Regions from separate parts of the Salinibacterium sp. NSLL17 genome, predicted to be linked through region 1. Evidence: riboswitches for the same ligand, from Rfam matches in the RefSeq annotation. Region 1 holds a riboswitch; each other region holds the start of a gene.

Region 1 (5,229 bases):
CGATGACCGCTCGACCGGTTCGCGCATCCGCTGGAGCTATACCTTCTTCGCGAAGCCGGGGCGAAGCTGGATCGTGTGGCTGATCATTCGCCTGTGGTGGGGGCGTTACATGCGTCGGGTGTTGCCGCCCATTGCGCGTGAAGTGGAGCGGCTCGCGGCTAGCTAGGGAAGCGCAGTTACCGAATCGTTGCCATAAATGGCGCTGTTCACATCCTGCTTCCACCCTTCTCACAACTGGCGCAAAGATGCGCTTGTGACAATGGCTGGTATGTTCCGATCGAGATTTGCCGTTGCGTTAGCCGCAGCGCTCTACTTCGCCGCCCTGGCGAGTCTCGCTTTCGTGATCGCTCCGGGCAGTAACGGTCGCTTCTGGATCTGGACCACCGTTGCGTTTATCCCCGTTGGCATTTTCTTGGTTGGCATGTTCGGTCGTCGCCGTTGGTGGGCAGCACTAGCCTTCAGCATCGTTGCCGCAGCGTGGCTCGAAGCCGCCCAGACGGTGTGGATGCCCGTCGGCTACGCGGATGTCGTTGACATTCTGCTCGCGGCTATCGGTTCCGGGATCGGTGTTTCTTCCGCCGTGGGCATCGCGCTCTGGCGAGAGCACGCCCAACGCCCGGCAGCCGCATTCGCTCACCCCTCGACGAACCTTGCGAGCTCTCGTCGCGCCTCCGCCAGCAACGCGGCGGCACCGCTTAACCTCGATCGGTGACTGACGACCGCTATTCCCACGACGTTCTCGCTGACTTCTCGATCAAACGCGGGCCAGCAGTGCTGCCGAAGGTTCCGATCGAATCCGGGATGGTTGTCGAGGTAATCGCTGACGGTTACGTGGGTGCCCTGATGGGTTTCGCCAATGGGCTCATGGAACTCGAAGACCGTCGGGGCTCCGCTCGCGCGTTCCCTCTCGGCAGTGGTTATCTCATTGACGGTGTGCCGGTAGAGCTCGTCAAGCCCGCGCCGAAGGCTGCCGCCGCCGCCCGCAAGACAGCCTCAGGGTCGTTTGCGGCCCCTGAGCAGCGTGCCCGCACCGCGCTCGCGAGTCGCATCTATGTCGAAGGCCGCCACGATGCGGAACTCGTCGAAAAAGTGTGGGGTGATGACCTGCGCGCCGAAGGTGTCGTCGTCGAATTCTTGGGCGGCATCGACGACCTCGAGAAGATCGTCGCCGACTTTGCACCCACCTCCGACCGCAAGTTGGGAATCTTGGTCGATCACCTTGTTCCTGGCTCGAAGGAGAGTCGAATTGCGGATGCTGTGGGGCGCGGCAAGTACGGCCAGTACGCGCTCGTGGTCGGTCATCCATTCGTCGATGTCTGGCAGGCCGTGAAGCCGCAAAGCCTCGGAATCGCTGCCTGGCCTACGGTGCCGCGCACGATCGAGTGGAAGCACGGCATCTGCGAAGCATTCGGCTGGCCGCACGAAGACCAAGCCGACATTGCTCGGGCGTGGCAGTTCATCCTGTCGAAGGTAAAGAACTTCGGTGACCTCGAACCAGCACTTTTGGGGCGCGTTGAGCACCTCATCGACTTCGTCACGGTCGATCAGGACTCCTAAAGCGGCCCCGCAGCACTATCAGTCGAGCTGGGGAATCACTTCGCGGGCGAGAAAGTCGAGCTGGTCGAGATCGTGGAAGTCCATGATCTGGAAGTACACGCGAGTGAACCCGAGTGCCTGCAGCTCTGAAATCTTGTCGACGACTTCGCTGGCAGTTCCCGCGAAGCCGCCAAGACGCAGGTCGGCGGGAGTTGCGTTGGCTGCGGTAGCACGCGTCTCGATCTGAGCTTCGGTGGCGCCGATAGCAGTCGTGCCGGCAACGGAAAGCACGAGCGTGGCGGGGTCGCGGTCGAAGTGCTCGCACGCGGCACGCACGCGGTTGATGCGCTCCGTGAGCGGCGCAATGGTGGCGAAGCCAGCGTTGTACTCGGTCGCAAACTTGGCGGTGAGCGCCGGCGTACGGCTTGGACCACTGCCGCCGATGATGATCGGCAGAGGGTTCTGCACGGGCTTCGGCAGCGCGGGGGACTGGCTCAGCTGGTAGTGCTTGCCCTCATAGGAGAAGGTCTTTCCGGGTTCTGTGGCCCAGATGCCCGTGATCACGTCGAGCTGTTCTTCGAGCATGCCGAACCGCTTCGCCGGGAACGGGATGCCGTACGCAGCATGTTCGCGTTCGAACCAGCCGGTGCCGAGCCCGAGCTCCACGCGGCCGCCCGACATGTCGTCGACCTGCGCCACTTGAATCGCCAAGATTCCCGGATGCCGAAAGGTCGCCGAGGAGACGAGGGTCCCGAGTCGAATGGTCGAAGTCTCGCGCGCCAGCCCCGCAAGCGTCGTCCAGGAGTCCGTTGGACCAGGCAGCCCGCCGTTGCGGTCGTCCATCGTCACGTAGTGGTCAGAACGGAAGTAGCCGTTGAAACCGAGCTTCTCTGCGGCTTGCGCAAGAAGAAGCTGATCGGTGTAGCTGGCGCCGTTCTGAGGTTCAGTGAAGATGCGGAAGTCCATACGCCGAGCCTATTGATGATTAGACTGGGTGGCGAACACGGGAGTCCGGTGAGCCGGGCTGAGAGGGAGCTTCTCCAAGCTTCGACCGTCGAACCTGATCTGGATCATGCCAGCGCAGGGAGCAGACACTCTTGAAACCCGTGCCATTCACTAGTGAAAGGCACGAAAGTGACCACAACAGCACCATCCTCATCCACGTCTACCCCGACGAAGCCCGGATCGCGTTTTCAGTGGCGGGTGATCGACATCGTCGTGGCGAGCGTTATCGGCGTCGCAAGCGGTTTGATCTTCGTCGTCTGGAACATTGCATCCGTTCCCGCTCTGGCCCCGTTCGCTGCGCTCCTGCCCGGCCTGCAAGCGATTGGTGGCGGTTTCTGGCTCTTCGCCGGCGTGCTCACCGCACTCGTCATCCGCAAGCCGGGTGCCGCGATTTACGGAGAGATGGTCGCCGCCTCCGTGTCGGCCCTTATCGGTAACCAGTGGGGTGTACTCACGCTCGTGAGCGGCTTCACACAGGGCATTGGTGCCGAGATCGTCTTCGCTGCCTTCCTCTACGCCAACTGGCGCGTCAGCGGTGCGATTCTTGCGGGCGCCGGTGCCGGCCTCGCGATGGCTATTACTGACTTGCTGCTCTGGTACCCGGGATCAGCGCTTCCCTTCATCATCATCTACACGATCGCCGCCATCGTCGGCGGGATGCTCATTGCTGGCCTCCTGTCGTGGCTCGCGACACGCGGTATTGCCGCAACCGGAGCGCTCAACCGCTTTGGTGCTGGCCGCGAGATTGCGAAACGGGTCTGAGCCCCACCACGCCTGTTGGCGTCACCGTCGAAGGATGGGGGTGGCGCCATTCCAGCAGGCTCGCTTGGGCGGTACGCGGTCTCGATCTGCGTATTGAACCGGGCGAACGCGTGTTACTCCTCGGCGAGTCCGGGGCGGGAAAGTCAACGTTTCTGCATGCCCTCGCCGGGGTAGTCGGCGACGACGAAGGCGAAACAGAAGGTTCCCTGCTCGTTGCGGGCGAGCATCCGGCCGCCCATCGTGGGCGCACCGGTCTCGTGATTCAAGACCCCGACAGCCAGGTGATCTTGGAGCGCGTCGGAGACGACGTTGCGTTCGGTTGTGAAAACTTGGGTGTTCCGCGCGACGAAATCTGGATTCGTGTGCGTGACAGTCTCGCCTCCGTCGGCCTCGAGGTTGCTCTCGACCGCAACACCAGTGCGCTCTCGGGCGGTCAGAAGCAGCGGCTCGCGCTCGCCGGGGTGCTGGCCATGCGGCCCGGTTTGATCGTGCTCGACGAACCAACCGCCAATCTTGACCCCGCGGGGGTGACCGAGGTTCGGGATGCCGTCATCCGCGTCGCCGAGGCAACCGGCGCCACGATTGTGGTTGTCGAACACCGCGTCTCGGTGTGGAGCGATGTTGTTGATCGCGTCGTGGTGCTCGCCGCCGGCGGGGGAGTCATCGCCGATGGGGCGCCAGCCGACGTTCTCGCACGGCAGGGCAAAGAGCTCGCCGCTCGGGGAGTCTGGATCCCGCAGTTTCCGCCACCGCGCCCGGTGCGGGCAGTGCGGGGCCCGCAACACGCGCTTCTCAGCGCTCAGCAGTTGACCGTCGGCCGCGGCAAAGTAGCCCTGGGGGCTCCGCTCGACCTCCAGATCATGAGCAGCCACGCTCTGGCCATCACCGGCCCCAATGGCGCAGGCAAGTCAACGCTCGCGCTCACCCTTGGTGGGCTTTTGTCGCCCGTCAGTGGTGCTGTCGTGGCGAGCCCGGCGCTCGCGAATGGAGCGGGCGAGCAACCGATCCGCTGGAAGTCGCGTGAGCTGCTCACCCGAATCGGCACCGTGTTTCAAGATCCCGAGCACCAATTGCTGACGAGCACAGTGCGCGCAGAGCTCGAAGTGGGCCCGCGGGCATTGAAGCTCCCCGAGAGCGAAGTGGATGCTCGCGTCAACGAGTTGCTCACCCGGTTGCGCCTTGACCGGCTAGCCGACGCCAACCCGTTCACTCTCTCGGGCGGCGAGAAACGTCGCCTGAGCGTCGCCACAGCCCTCGCTACGCGCCCGCAGGTGCTCGTGCTCGACGAACCCACGTTCGGGCAAGATTCGCGCACCTGGAGCGAATTGCTCGCCCTGCTGGCACGACTCGTGGATGACGGAAGCAGCGTAATCGCCGTCAGCCACGATCTCGATTTCGTCGATGCACTCGCCGACTCAACGGTCGTGCTCGAATGATCCCTATCGCGTCGGTGAATCCCGTGGCCAAACTAGGAGCAGGGCTCCTCGTGAGCCTGTTCTTGCTCGCCACGATCGACTGGGTGTCGGCCACGACCGCGCTCGTGCTCGAGCTTGCCATCATCGCGTTCTTCGGGATTGAGCCGAAACGATTCTGGTTGCGGACTTTGCCGGTGTGGGTGGCGGCGCCGCTGACCGCTCTCACGATCCTGCTGTATGGCCGCTATGACGGCACCGTGTACTTCGAATTCTTGTTGATCAGAATCAGTGATGGTTCGATCGAGCTCGCCCTCGCGACCTTCTTGCGGGTGCTCGCGATCGGCCTGCCCGCCGTCGTGTTGTTTATCTCGATCGACCCCACCGACTTCGCTGATGGCCTCGCTCAGCGACTTCGACTGCCCGACCGCTTCGTCGTTGGCGCGTTAGCAGCCGTGCGCATGGTCGGGCTCTTTCTCGAGGATTGGCGCTCCCTCGAACTAGCCCGTCGCGC
Region 2 (5,229 bases), on a different contig from region 1:
GCGCAGGCACCCGGGCCACCGCGATCTGGACGGCTGAGCAAGGGATGAACCTGATGAGTTCGACGCTTCTCACCGAAGACACCGGAGTTCCCTTCGATGAGCTGCAGGCCGAACAGATTGCGATGTTCCGGGATGCGTGGGCGAGTGCCGGCCACGACCGTGCACCACGGGTTTCGGTGAGTCGCAGCATCCTGCCCATCATTGATGACGAGACCGAGTACTACTTTGGCATCCAGGGGCAGGTCGAGCAGCGCGATCAAGTCGGCATGCTCGGCGGTTCACGCTCTCGTTTCGGCCGCTCCTATATCGGAGCCCCCGATGTGATCGCCGCCGAGCTCGCACGCGATGCGGCAGTGCAGGCCGCCGACACCCTGTTGGTTACCGTGCCCAACCAGCTCGGGGTCGAGTTCAACACTCGTATTCTCGAGGCGCTCGTGAAGCACGTGATGCCCGTGGTCGACGCCGACAGTGCGCCTTCAATCGCCTAAGAATCCGACCTCTTCGACGGCGTAGTTCCATCGTCTATGTCAGCGCCCTAAACTCTCCATCAAGCGTTGCAGCAGTGGCAACGGCGAGACTCAATCGGCCCTGAAACGAAAAGGCGGTCTACGCGTGTCTACAAAGAAGGTGCAATCGAAACTTCGCTCAGCAGCGCTCGAGCAGCGCATGCTGCGCATTGAACGCAAGCCGAAGTTCGCCGACCGCCTTGACGGATTCATTGTGGGTGTTGGCACTAAGTGGGCGCTGCTCGCACGCATCACAGAAGGGCATTTCGACGGATACTTCGCGTTTCAAATACGCGACGTCCGACGCATCCGCCCGGACACAACCTTCATGGGGGCGTTCGCGAGAACTCAACCAGAATGGCCTCCGACCTCTCCGTTCGAGCACGCGCTTGATTCAACTGCGGACGTGATTCTCGCTCTAGGCCATCACCGGAATCGCCATGTTGGTGAGTAGCCAGAGCCCGCTCATCATGATGAACACTTGCCAGAGCGCACGGCGGTGGCGGCCGACGAGAATCTCTTTCAACGGGCTAGTGCGCTGCAATGGACGTTGCCACTGCGGCGACTCTTCGACCCGCGCACGGTAGTAGAACAGCATGGTGAAGGCGAGCAGCGAGCCCAGAATGAAGAGCGTTCGCCAACCCCACTGGCTATAGGCGGCGGCGTCGAGCACGCTCTGCAGCACAAACACCATGCCCGCGATCGAGGCGTTGGCCCAGGGCGACATCCACATGATGAGGCCGCTGACGAGGCCGCGCCGTTCGGGCCGCGACCATTCCATCGCGAGCGGAATGGCGGAGGTGTATTCGCCGCCCAGGAAGATGCCGCCCACAAAACGCAGCAGCAAAATCGCGGCCAGCGTGCCGCTGCCCAGCACCGTGTGATTGGGCACGAGCGCGATCAGCAGCGTCGTGAGAGCGACACCGAGCAGAGCAACTTTCGTGGTTGCCGTTCGCCCGATGCGGTCAGAGATCGATCCGAAGATCGCCGCCCCGATCGGGCGCCCCAGCAGGGTTGCGACGAAGATCAGGCCTGCGTTCCCGACCAGATTGTCCGAGCCAAACAGCTGAGCGGATGCCGGGGCCAGGGCGATGACCGGCAAGAAGATGTCGAACTGGTCGACATAGTTGCCGAAGATGCCGCCGCGCACCGCGCGTCGGGTGCCGAGCGGAGCAGCAGAGTCGGTTGCAGCAACAGAGACAGCGGGGGACGAGCTAGTGGGGCGCATGAGCCGTACTTCCTTCGCCGGCATTACCCGGGAGGTTCAACGGTCGAAGCTGCGTCAGCTTCCTCTCAGCCCTTGCCTGTGGGCTCCCGTGGGGACGTGCAACAACATAGCACTCGCGCGCCGCAGCAGCGCCGGCTCGCGAGCAGCAGTGACCCAACGTGCCGGCTGCTCGACGCCGCGGCATCCACCGGTAGACCTATCAGTTGAGCGTTCTCGGTGAGCTTACTGAGAAATATTTGGGAGCGCGGCAATTGCGTTGACGGCGCCCGAAACGGTTGGCAACATAAGTTCACCAATGAAGCTGAGCGGGCAATCGGGTGCCCGCTCTCAGGGCTTCGACACGATCGGAGAGGTCATGATGCACCCCACGGAGAACTCTCCAGCGCACGAAACCGCACCCCACAACGGCGCAGGTTACGACGCACCCGCAGTAGCCCCCAACACCATTCCAGATGCAGCCAGCGCTCTCTGCGAAAATTGGCACGACGAAGAGATTGAGCCTCGCGGCCCGATCAGCTCGCTGCTCATCGACGCTTTCGCGAGCCAGTCGCCACCTCACACGATCAACGGTCTTGCCGACGAAGTGACCGCGGCTATCGAGAGCGGGCGCGACCTAGTGCGTGATGACGACGTGCAGCTTGCCCTCTACCTTCTTTACGGTCTGTACTACGGCCGCGTCGTCGAAAACGGGGACCAATGGGAATGGCATGTCGATACCATCGCCGCTCGCCTTGAGCTGGAACGAGCGTTCGAAGGCCAGCTCCGACGCCTAGTGCCCACGCCAGAGCTCCCCAACGCAGCGGCAGAAGATGTCGCGAAGGCGCTTTTCGCCCTCACTGCCCCTGATCCGGATGCCGGACCAAGTCTCTCGCGCCACGTCGCGAAGAGTCTTACCCGCGAACAGGCCGTCGAGTTCATGGTGCAGCGCTCCGTGTACACGCTGAAAGAGGCCGATCCACACTCGTGGGCGATCCCGAGACTTACCGGGCGGGCTAAGGCTGCGCTCGTGGAGATCCAGGCGGACGAATACGGCAACGGTCGACGCGAGCGGATGCACTCGGAGTTGTTCGCGCGATCGATGAGGGGCATTGGGCTCGACTCTCGCTACGGCACCTATGTTAATTTCGCCCCGGCCATCACGCTCGCCTCGTTCAACATGATTTCTCTGTTCGGCATGAATCGCCGTCTCCGGGGCGCGATCGCAGGTCATCTGGCGGCATTCGAAATGACATCCTCGATTCCCAACGGGCTCTACGCCCGCGGTTTTCGTCGATTAGGTTTCGGCAAGAACGTCACCGAGTACTTCGACGAACACGTTGAAGCGGATGCCGTTCACGAGCAAATTGCCGCCCGCGACCTCGCCGGCGGGCTTGCCGAGAGCGAGCCGGCCTTGCTCAGCGAGATCTTCTTCGGTGCCCGTGCGTGCCTGCTGATCGACGACTGGGTAGGCGAGCACATCCTCGAGTCGTGGATGGCCGGAGAGTCGTCGCTGCGTAAGCCTTTCCCCTTCGACGCAGTGCTCACCGGTAGGGGCGACGATCCCGCGTCCTCCGCGTCGATCACGAGCGCGGGAGCGGGCCGATGAGTTCGTCAGAGAGTAAAGATGACGTTGAGATAGTGGCCTGCACCAACGGGCCACTGCTCGTCCGCGGCGAGATTGACCTGCGCTCCTCCGACGGTGAAGCTATTGAACAGACACGCACAACGGTTGCTCTTTGTCGGTGTGGGGTCTCGGCGATAAAGCCGTTTTGTGACGGCACTCACAAGCTGATCAACTTCAAGGCGTAGTGCCACGGGGATAATGGGCGCATGACTGCCGCTGACTTTTCCACACTCGCCACCGAGACCTATGTCTCCGTCACTACCTTCCGCAAGTCAGGGGAGCCGGTGTCGACACCGGTGTGGGTGGTCGCCGACCGGGACCGATTGTTCGTCACGACGGCGCCCTCCTCGGGCAAGGTGAAGCGGGTGCGGCACACCCCTCGGGTTGAGGTCACGCCCTGCGATATGCGCGGCAACATTGTCGAAGGAGCCGTTGCGGTGCCGGCAACGGCAGCCGTGCGCGACGACACAGCGACGTTGGATGTCATGGATGCGGCCTTGAAGAAAAAATACGGTGCCAAGTACACCGCGATTCGCCTCGCGCAAAAGGTCCGTGGCACTGCGGGGCAGTCTGTGGCGCTCGAGATTCGGCTCTAGAGTCTGCGGCGACGCGCACATCGCTGGCGGCATCCGTATACGACTCGATGAGTCTCGAATCCGATCCTTTTGACTACGAAGTCACGAAAGCTGGCTAGGTGCGCTTTTGTCGTGGCGGGCGTGAAGTTGTTGTGGTGCGCGATGCAGCTGCCAGCGCTCTGATTGAGCGACGACGCATTGTTGCGCAGGGGCTCGATTGTGCGCGCCTTTGTGGTGACATCGGCAGTTTTCGATCGCATAAGTGAGAAAAGCCTGTGGGTAACCGTTTCACTGACGCGAAATTGTGTCACTATTGTGTAGGCCCCCGAAAGGGGGTCAACTTGTGGTTCCCCCGAAACCATGAGCACCCGTGATCGATGGAGTCCCCCTGTGTCCCGACCTCGCCACCGTTCCAGAACAATTAAATCCTGGTTCCTCCGCGCTAGTACACCCGCCCTCGCAACCCTGCTCACTTTGTCCCTCGCCGGTGGTGGCGCTCTCGTAGCGCTCGCCGCCCAGAACAAGCTCGACGATTTTGTGGCTCAGACTTTCGGATGCCCGAACGCAACCGAACTCGTCGTCGTCACCGATCCCACCATCTCGTCGACCGTCCAAACGGTTGCGAATGCTTTCAACGCTGAGCACGTTGGCCAGTGCCTCTCCGTCAAGATCGTGACGCAGCGCTCCGCTGATACTGCCGCGTTGCTGGCATCTGGCACGTCCACTGGTGCCGACGCCTGGATCCCTGATTCGCCGATCTGGCTCAACCGAGTGGAGAGCACAGCGACTGCTCTCGGCCGCGAAATCCCCAAGATTCAGGAGTGGGATTCGATCGCCTCGAGCCCGCTTGTGCTGGCAACACCGGCCGTGAAGGTCGCGGAGTTCGAAGCGTCAGAGGTGGGCTGGGGTGCAATCCTCGACGGCCGCTACCGCACGTTGCTGCCCGATCCGGAGTCGTCATCAGCGAGCATGATCGCGCTGGCTACGCTCAATGACCTTGCCGCAGACACCGACCCTGCTGACTTCGATCGAGTGCTGATGAATCTGGGGCGCTCGATTCCCGATTCCACGAAGGCAGCGTTCACCGAGCTCCAGATCTCCGACTCCCGCATGGTTGCGCTCGCGACCGAGCGCGAGATTGTGGAACACAACGCGTCAAGCCCTGACGAGCCCCTGGTGGCGCTCTATCCGTCCGAAGGTACCGTCGCCCTCACCTACCCCTTTGTGGTGGTAGATAGCTCGGAAGTCACCGAGCTCGAAGCGTCGCGGATGACGGAAGAAGAGCGCACAGAACTCGCCGAGCTTGAGACCTCCCGC
Region 3 (5,229 bases), 690 kb from region 1:
TCGTGGTGGCAAGCAGCCGCGCATCCTCTTTGGTACGCAGGCATCAAGCCGCCCGCCAACGTTCGTGCTCTTCACGACCGGCTTCTTGGACCCGCAGTACCGTCGATTCATTACGCGTCGACTGCGTGAGATCTTCGGCTTCGATGGCAGCCCCATCCAGGTCAACATGCGTGTGCGTGAGAAGCGCAAGCGCAAGTAGGTTCTCGAGGTCACAAGCTTCGGCTTAACGCCGAACGGCGAGCCGCTCTCTTTCGAGAGGGGCTCGCCGTTTGTGCGTTAACCGCTGGGGTGTGACGCCCGGGGTGTGACGCCCGGGGTGTGACGCCCGGGGTGTGACGCCCGGGGTGTGACGCCCGGGAGTGAGCGGATGCCGGTTGGCGGTCCGCTCACACCGTGCAGTTAGTGAGCGACAGGGGCGTCGCTCGGAGCCGTTTCGGATTCGGGACGCTTCACGAAGAACGTGGCGACGATCGCGAAGAGCGAGATGATGCCGCCGGCCATGAACGCGAGGCGCACACCACCAGCAAGCGCTGTGGCCTCTGGCGCGCCTTCAGCGGCAAGGGCGACCGACTGCACCGTGAGGAGCGCGATGAACAGTGCCGTGCCTGCAGCGCCGGCAAGTTGCTGCACGGTGCTGATGGTGGCGCTGCCGTGCGAGTACAGGTGTGGCTTGAGCGTGCCCAGCGCCGAGGTGAAGAGCGGCGTAAACATGAACGCGAGTCCGATGCTCATGGGGACGTGGATGGCGACGACCATGAACGGTGAGCTGGTTTCGGAGAGCAGCGTGAAGCTCCACAACGATGCGCTCACCAGTATCGAGCCCGGAATCATGAGGGGGCGCGGGCCGACTTTGTCGTAGAGGCGGCCAACGAAGGGGCTCAAGAACCCCATGACGAGGCTGCCGGGCAGTACGAGCAGTCCGCTCTGGATGGGTTCGAGCCCGAGAACGTTTTGCGTGAACATGGGCAGCAGGATGATGGTGCCGAAGAGGGCGGCCATCATGACCATCATGAGGCCGATTGCGACGGCAAAGCCGGGGGCAGCGAAAGTGCGCAGGTCGAGAAGGGCACTGTCTGTTTTCTGCAGCTTCAATTGGCGGATGATGAACAACACGAGGCTGATGGCGCCGGCGCTGATGGGGATGGCTGGGGCGATGAGAACAGAGTCTCCGGCGGCTGATTCTCCGAGGCTGGAGAGCCCGTAGATCAGGCCGGAGAAGGCGATGGCCGAGAGGATGACCGACAGCATGTCAATCGATACCTTGCGGGGGTCGGTGACGTTCTTTACCTTCGTGATGCCGAGCAGGAGAGCGGTGACGGAGATGGGGATCATGACGATGAAGACCCAGCGCCAGTCGAAGACGGCCAAGACGAGGCCAGCAACGGTTGGTCCGACGGCAGGGGCCATCGACATGACGATGGAAACGTTGCCCATGGTCTTGCCACGAGTTGCGGCAGGAACCAGAGTCATCACGGTTGTCATCAGCAGGGGGAGCATCATGGCGGTACCGGAGGCTTGAATCACCCGTCCCACAATCAGCACGGCAAAGGTGGGCGCCATAGCCCCCAGCAGAGTTCCGATGGTGAAGAGAGACATTGCGGTGATGAAGATGCCACGCGTCGTGAAGCGTTGGATGAGGAATCCGGTAATCGGAATCACCACGGCCATCGTGAGCATGAACGACGTCGACAACCACTGAGCGGTGCTCGGCTCGATGTTGAGGTCTTCCATGATGCGGGGGATCGCCACGACGAGCGAGGTTTCGTTGAGGAACACCACGAAGGTGGCAGCGAGCATCAGGCCGATGACCAAACGGTTGCGGCCGCTGTTATCGACCGGGCTGGCTGGCCCGTCATCGTTGGGGTCAAAAAGAGGGATGCTGCCGGTGATCGGCGCCGTGCTGGTCATAGAAATCCTGTCGTGTGTGAAGCGGTAGGACGAAGCAGCAGCCGGGATTGAAAAGGGTGCACAGATCTCGCGTCATCTTTATTGTCGCTTGGTGCAACGACATCCGGCACTGAAATAGTCCACATTGCCTTTCGCCTGAGGCGAACACGACACCGTGCCAAGCCGCTATCGTTGAGGCACAACTTGTGACACGGGGTGCCCTGCGGGGCTGAGAACACACCCGTCGAACCTGATCTAGTTAGAACTAGCGAAGGGATGTCGTGCATGTCGCGTACGCCACCAAACTTTTTGACCGCCACTCAAGATGCGCTCGAGGCGGTGAGATCGACGTCGCCTCTCGTGCAGTGCATCACCAATAGTGTGGTGGTGGGCTTCACTGCCAATGCGTTGCTTGCTGTGGGAGCAGCGCCGGCCATGGTGGATATCCCGGAAGAAGCCGGCATGTTCGCTGGCGTGGCATCCGGAGTGCTCATCAATCTCGGTACCTGTCGCGAAGAGCAGCGCGCTGCAGCCCTTGAAGCTGCACCGGCCGCCAATGCTGCCGGAACGCCCTGGGTGCTCGACCCGGTCGCCATAGGGGCTCTGCCGGTGCGCACACCACTCGCGTATCGCCTGCGGGACCTCGGGCCCTCCATCGTGCGGGGCAACGCCTCCGAGATTCTGGCGCTCGCCGAATTGGGCACGGGAGGTCGAGGCGTCGACAGCACGAGCAGTGTGGATGCCGCGCTCACCGCCTCCCAGATGCTCGCGCGGGTGACCGGCGGTGTCGTCGCGGTATCGGGAGCGACGGACATGGTGACCGATGGCGTGAGTGTCGTGAGGCTCTCTAACGGGCATCCGGTGCTGACGAAGGTGACGGGTGGTGGCTGTGCGCTTGGCGCGATCATGGCGGCATTTGCGGCGGTGACTCCGGATGCGCTGACTGCTGCTGTGGCGGCAACGAGCGTGTACACGGTAGCGGCCGACCTCGCGGCGGAGCGTTCGGCACTGCCGGGAAGCTTTGCGGTAGCGCTGTTGGATGCCCTGAGCGAAGTCTCGGTGGACGATATTGCAGAACGGGCGGTGATCGCATGAGCGGCTTCCGAGAGAGTTTCGACCTTTCCACTTACTTGGTGACAGATTCGGCTCAGGCGAAGGCTGCCGGGCATGACCTCGTTGATCTCGTGTACGAGGCTGTGGCCGGGGGAGTGACGATCGTGCAGCTGCGCGAGAAAGACATGCCCGCCCGCGACTTCCTTGATCTGGTGCTGCGGGTGTCTACGGCGGTGGCGCTGAAGGTGCCTGTGCTCGTCAATGACCGAGTCGATGTCTATCTCGCTGCGCGCGAGATGGGTGCTCGGGTTGCTGGGGTGCATGTCGGGCAGGGCGATCTGCCCGCAGCGTCGGTGCGGGCGCTCGTAGGCCCGGGGGCGATTGTGGGTCTGAGCGCATCGACTGACGACCAACTGTACGACGCCAGTGTGGGGTCGGCGGGTGTCGACTATGTCGGCATCGGGGCCTTGCATCCCACGACGACAAAGAAGGACGCTCCGGATGCTCTCGGGCACGATCGCATGGTCGAGCTCATTGCGGCGAGTAAGCGACCGACCGTGGCGATCGGTGGGGTGGGGCCGGATGACCTCGCGCTGCTGCGTGCGGGCGGTGCAGACGGTGCTGCAGTGGTGTCTGCCATCTGTGGTGCGGCTGATCCGCGAGAGGCGGCTCGCGCGCTCGCCGCAGCGTGGGCTGGCGTACCAGCGGCCGAAGACGAAGGAGAAGACGCATGAGCGGGGCACGGAGCGGGCTACGGGACCAGACACGGAGCGAAAGCGGTCGCGGTAACGGTAGCGGTCTGCGGGTTCCTCGCGTTCTGAGCATTGCTGGCAGCGATCCTTCGGGTGGTGCGGGTATCCAGGCCGATCTGAAGTCGATCGCAGCCAACGGTGGCTACGGGATGGCGGCGATCACGGCTCTGACGGCGCAGAACACGCAGGGGGTGCGCGGAGTGCATGTGCCGCCCGCTGAGTTCTTGCGCGAGCAACTGGATGCGGTGAGCGACGATGTAGCAATCGATGCCGTGAAGATCGGCATGCTCGGCACCGTTGAGGTCGTTGGCGTTGTGCGGGCGTGGCTTGAGACTGTGCGGCCTCCGTTGATCGTGCTCGACCCCGTGATGGTCGCCACGAGTGGCGACCGACTGCTGGATGCCGAAGCCGAGCAGGCGCTGCGCGACCTGGTGCGGGTGTGTGACCTTGTCACGCCGAATATTCCTGAGCTCGCGATCATCGCCGCAGAACCCGCCGCTGAGACGTGGCCTGAGGTGCTGGAGCAGGCGGCGCGGGTCTCTGCCTCCTACGGGGTGCGCGTGCTCGCTAAGGGCGGACACTTGAGCGGGGCCGAGGCTCCGGATGCGCTGGTGGATGCCCGTGCAGGGAACGCTGCTGTCGTGACCGAGTTTGCTGGCATCCGTATAGAGACCAGCAACACCCACGGAACCGGCTGTTCGCTGTCGAGTGCGCTCGCGACCCGGATTGCGGCCGGCGGTGAGTGGGCTGCCGCTGTGGGGGAGTCGAAGCGGTGGTTGAGCGAAAGCATCCGTGCCGGTGCGGCGTTGCAGGTGGGGAGCGGGCGTGGCCCGATTAGTCACTTTGCTGGGTTGTGGGAGCGCGGCGGCCTAGAGACGGCGTTGACCGCTGCTGAGGTGCGCGAGCAGTGGTGGGCGGAGATCGCTTCTGTGCGCGCGCAGATCGACGATGGTGACTTTGTGCGGGCGCTGGGGGATGGTTCCCTCGAGCGGGCTGATTTCGTCTGGTACCTGGCTCAGGATGCGCTCTACCTGCGCGATTACGCGCGGGCGCTCGCCGAAGCTGCCCGGCTGGCACCCACCGCAGCGGAACAAGCGTTCTGGGCATCAAGTGCCGAGGGGTGCATCGTGACGGAGCTGCAGTTGCACGAGTCGTGGTCGGTGGCCGGTGAGCTGTTCTCGGCTTCGCCCAGTGCGATAACGACGGGGTACCTGAATCATCTGCTGGCGACGGCAGCCCGTGGTGACTACGCGGTCCTTGCCGCAGCCCTGTTGCCGTGCTTCTGGGTCTACCACGACGTCGGGTCGCGACTGCACCCGCTGGCGCACCCTGAGCACCGCTACGCCGACTGGCTGACCACGTATGCGGATGACGCATTCACGGATGCCACAGAGCAGGCCATCACGATAGTGACGGCGCTCGCCGCAGACGCGACCCCTCCGGTTCGGGATGCAATGCTCACCGCTTTCGTGGCATCCACGGAGCATGAACGCGAGTTCTTCGCCGCCGCGCACGGCATCTCGTCGAACTGATTTGG

Evidence for each region. A riboswitch is a leader RNA that binds a small molecule or an ion and turns the genes downstream of it on or off. The one in region 1 is predicted to bind thiamine pyrophosphate.
Region 2: another riboswitch for thiamine pyrophosphate. It lies ahead of I6E51_RS10535 (MFS transporter); the one in region 1 lies ahead of I6E51_RS06225 (ECF transporter S component).
Region 3: another riboswitch for thiamine pyrophosphate. It lies ahead of thiM (hydroxyethylthiazole kinase); the one in region 1 lies ahead of I6E51_RS06225 (ECF transporter S component).

What each region holds. Positions count from the first base shown of each region.
Region 1 is NZ_JADYWH010000001.1:1,274,712-1,279,940, forward strand. It holds gene I6E51_RS06205 (SRPBCC family protein) at 1-166, shown strand, start outside; gene I6E51_RS06210 (VanZ family protein) at 269-712, shown strand; gene I6E51_RS06215 (DUF3097 domain-containing protein) at 709-1,557, shown strand; gene I6E51_RS06220 (LLM class F420-dependent oxidoreductase) at 1,576-2,502, opposite strand; TPP riboswitch at 2,529-2,637, shown strand; gene I6E51_RS06225 (ECF transporter S component) at 2,671-3,303, shown strand; gene I6E51_RS06230 (ABC transporter ATP-binding protein) at 3,414-4,739, shown strand; gene I6E51_RS06235 (energy-coupling factor transporter transmembrane protein EcfT) at 4,736-5,229, shown strand, end outside.
Region 2 is NZ_JADYWH010000002.1:182,643-187,871, reverse strand. It holds gene I6E51_RS10540 (LLM class flavin-dependent oxidoreductase) at 1-488, shown strand, start outside; gene I6E51_RS10535 (MFS transporter) at 925-1,734, opposite strand; TPP riboswitch at 1,725-1,834, opposite strand; gene I6E51_RS10530 (iron-containing redox enzyme family protein) at 2,030-3,319, shown strand; gene I6E51_RS10525 (CDGSH iron-sulfur domain-containing protein) at 3,316-3,522, shown strand; gene I6E51_RS10520 (PPOX class F420-dependent oxidoreductase) at 3,544-3,933, shown strand; gene I6E51_RS10515 (VWA domain-containing protein) at 4,387-5,229, shown strand, end outside.
Region 3 is NZ_JADYWH010000001.1:1,965,861-1,971,089, reverse strand. It holds gene der (ribosome biogenesis GTPase Der) at 1-199, shown strand, start outside; gene I6E51_RS09575 (MDR family MFS transporter) at 400-1,908, opposite strand; TPP riboswitch at 2,090-2,181, shown strand; gene thiM (hydroxyethylthiazole kinase) at 2,173-2,982, shown strand; gene thiE (thiamine phosphate synthase) at 2,979-3,674, shown strand; gene I6E51_RS09560 (bifunctional hydroxymethylpyrimidine kinase/phosphomethylpyrimidine kinase) at 3,671-5,224, shown strand.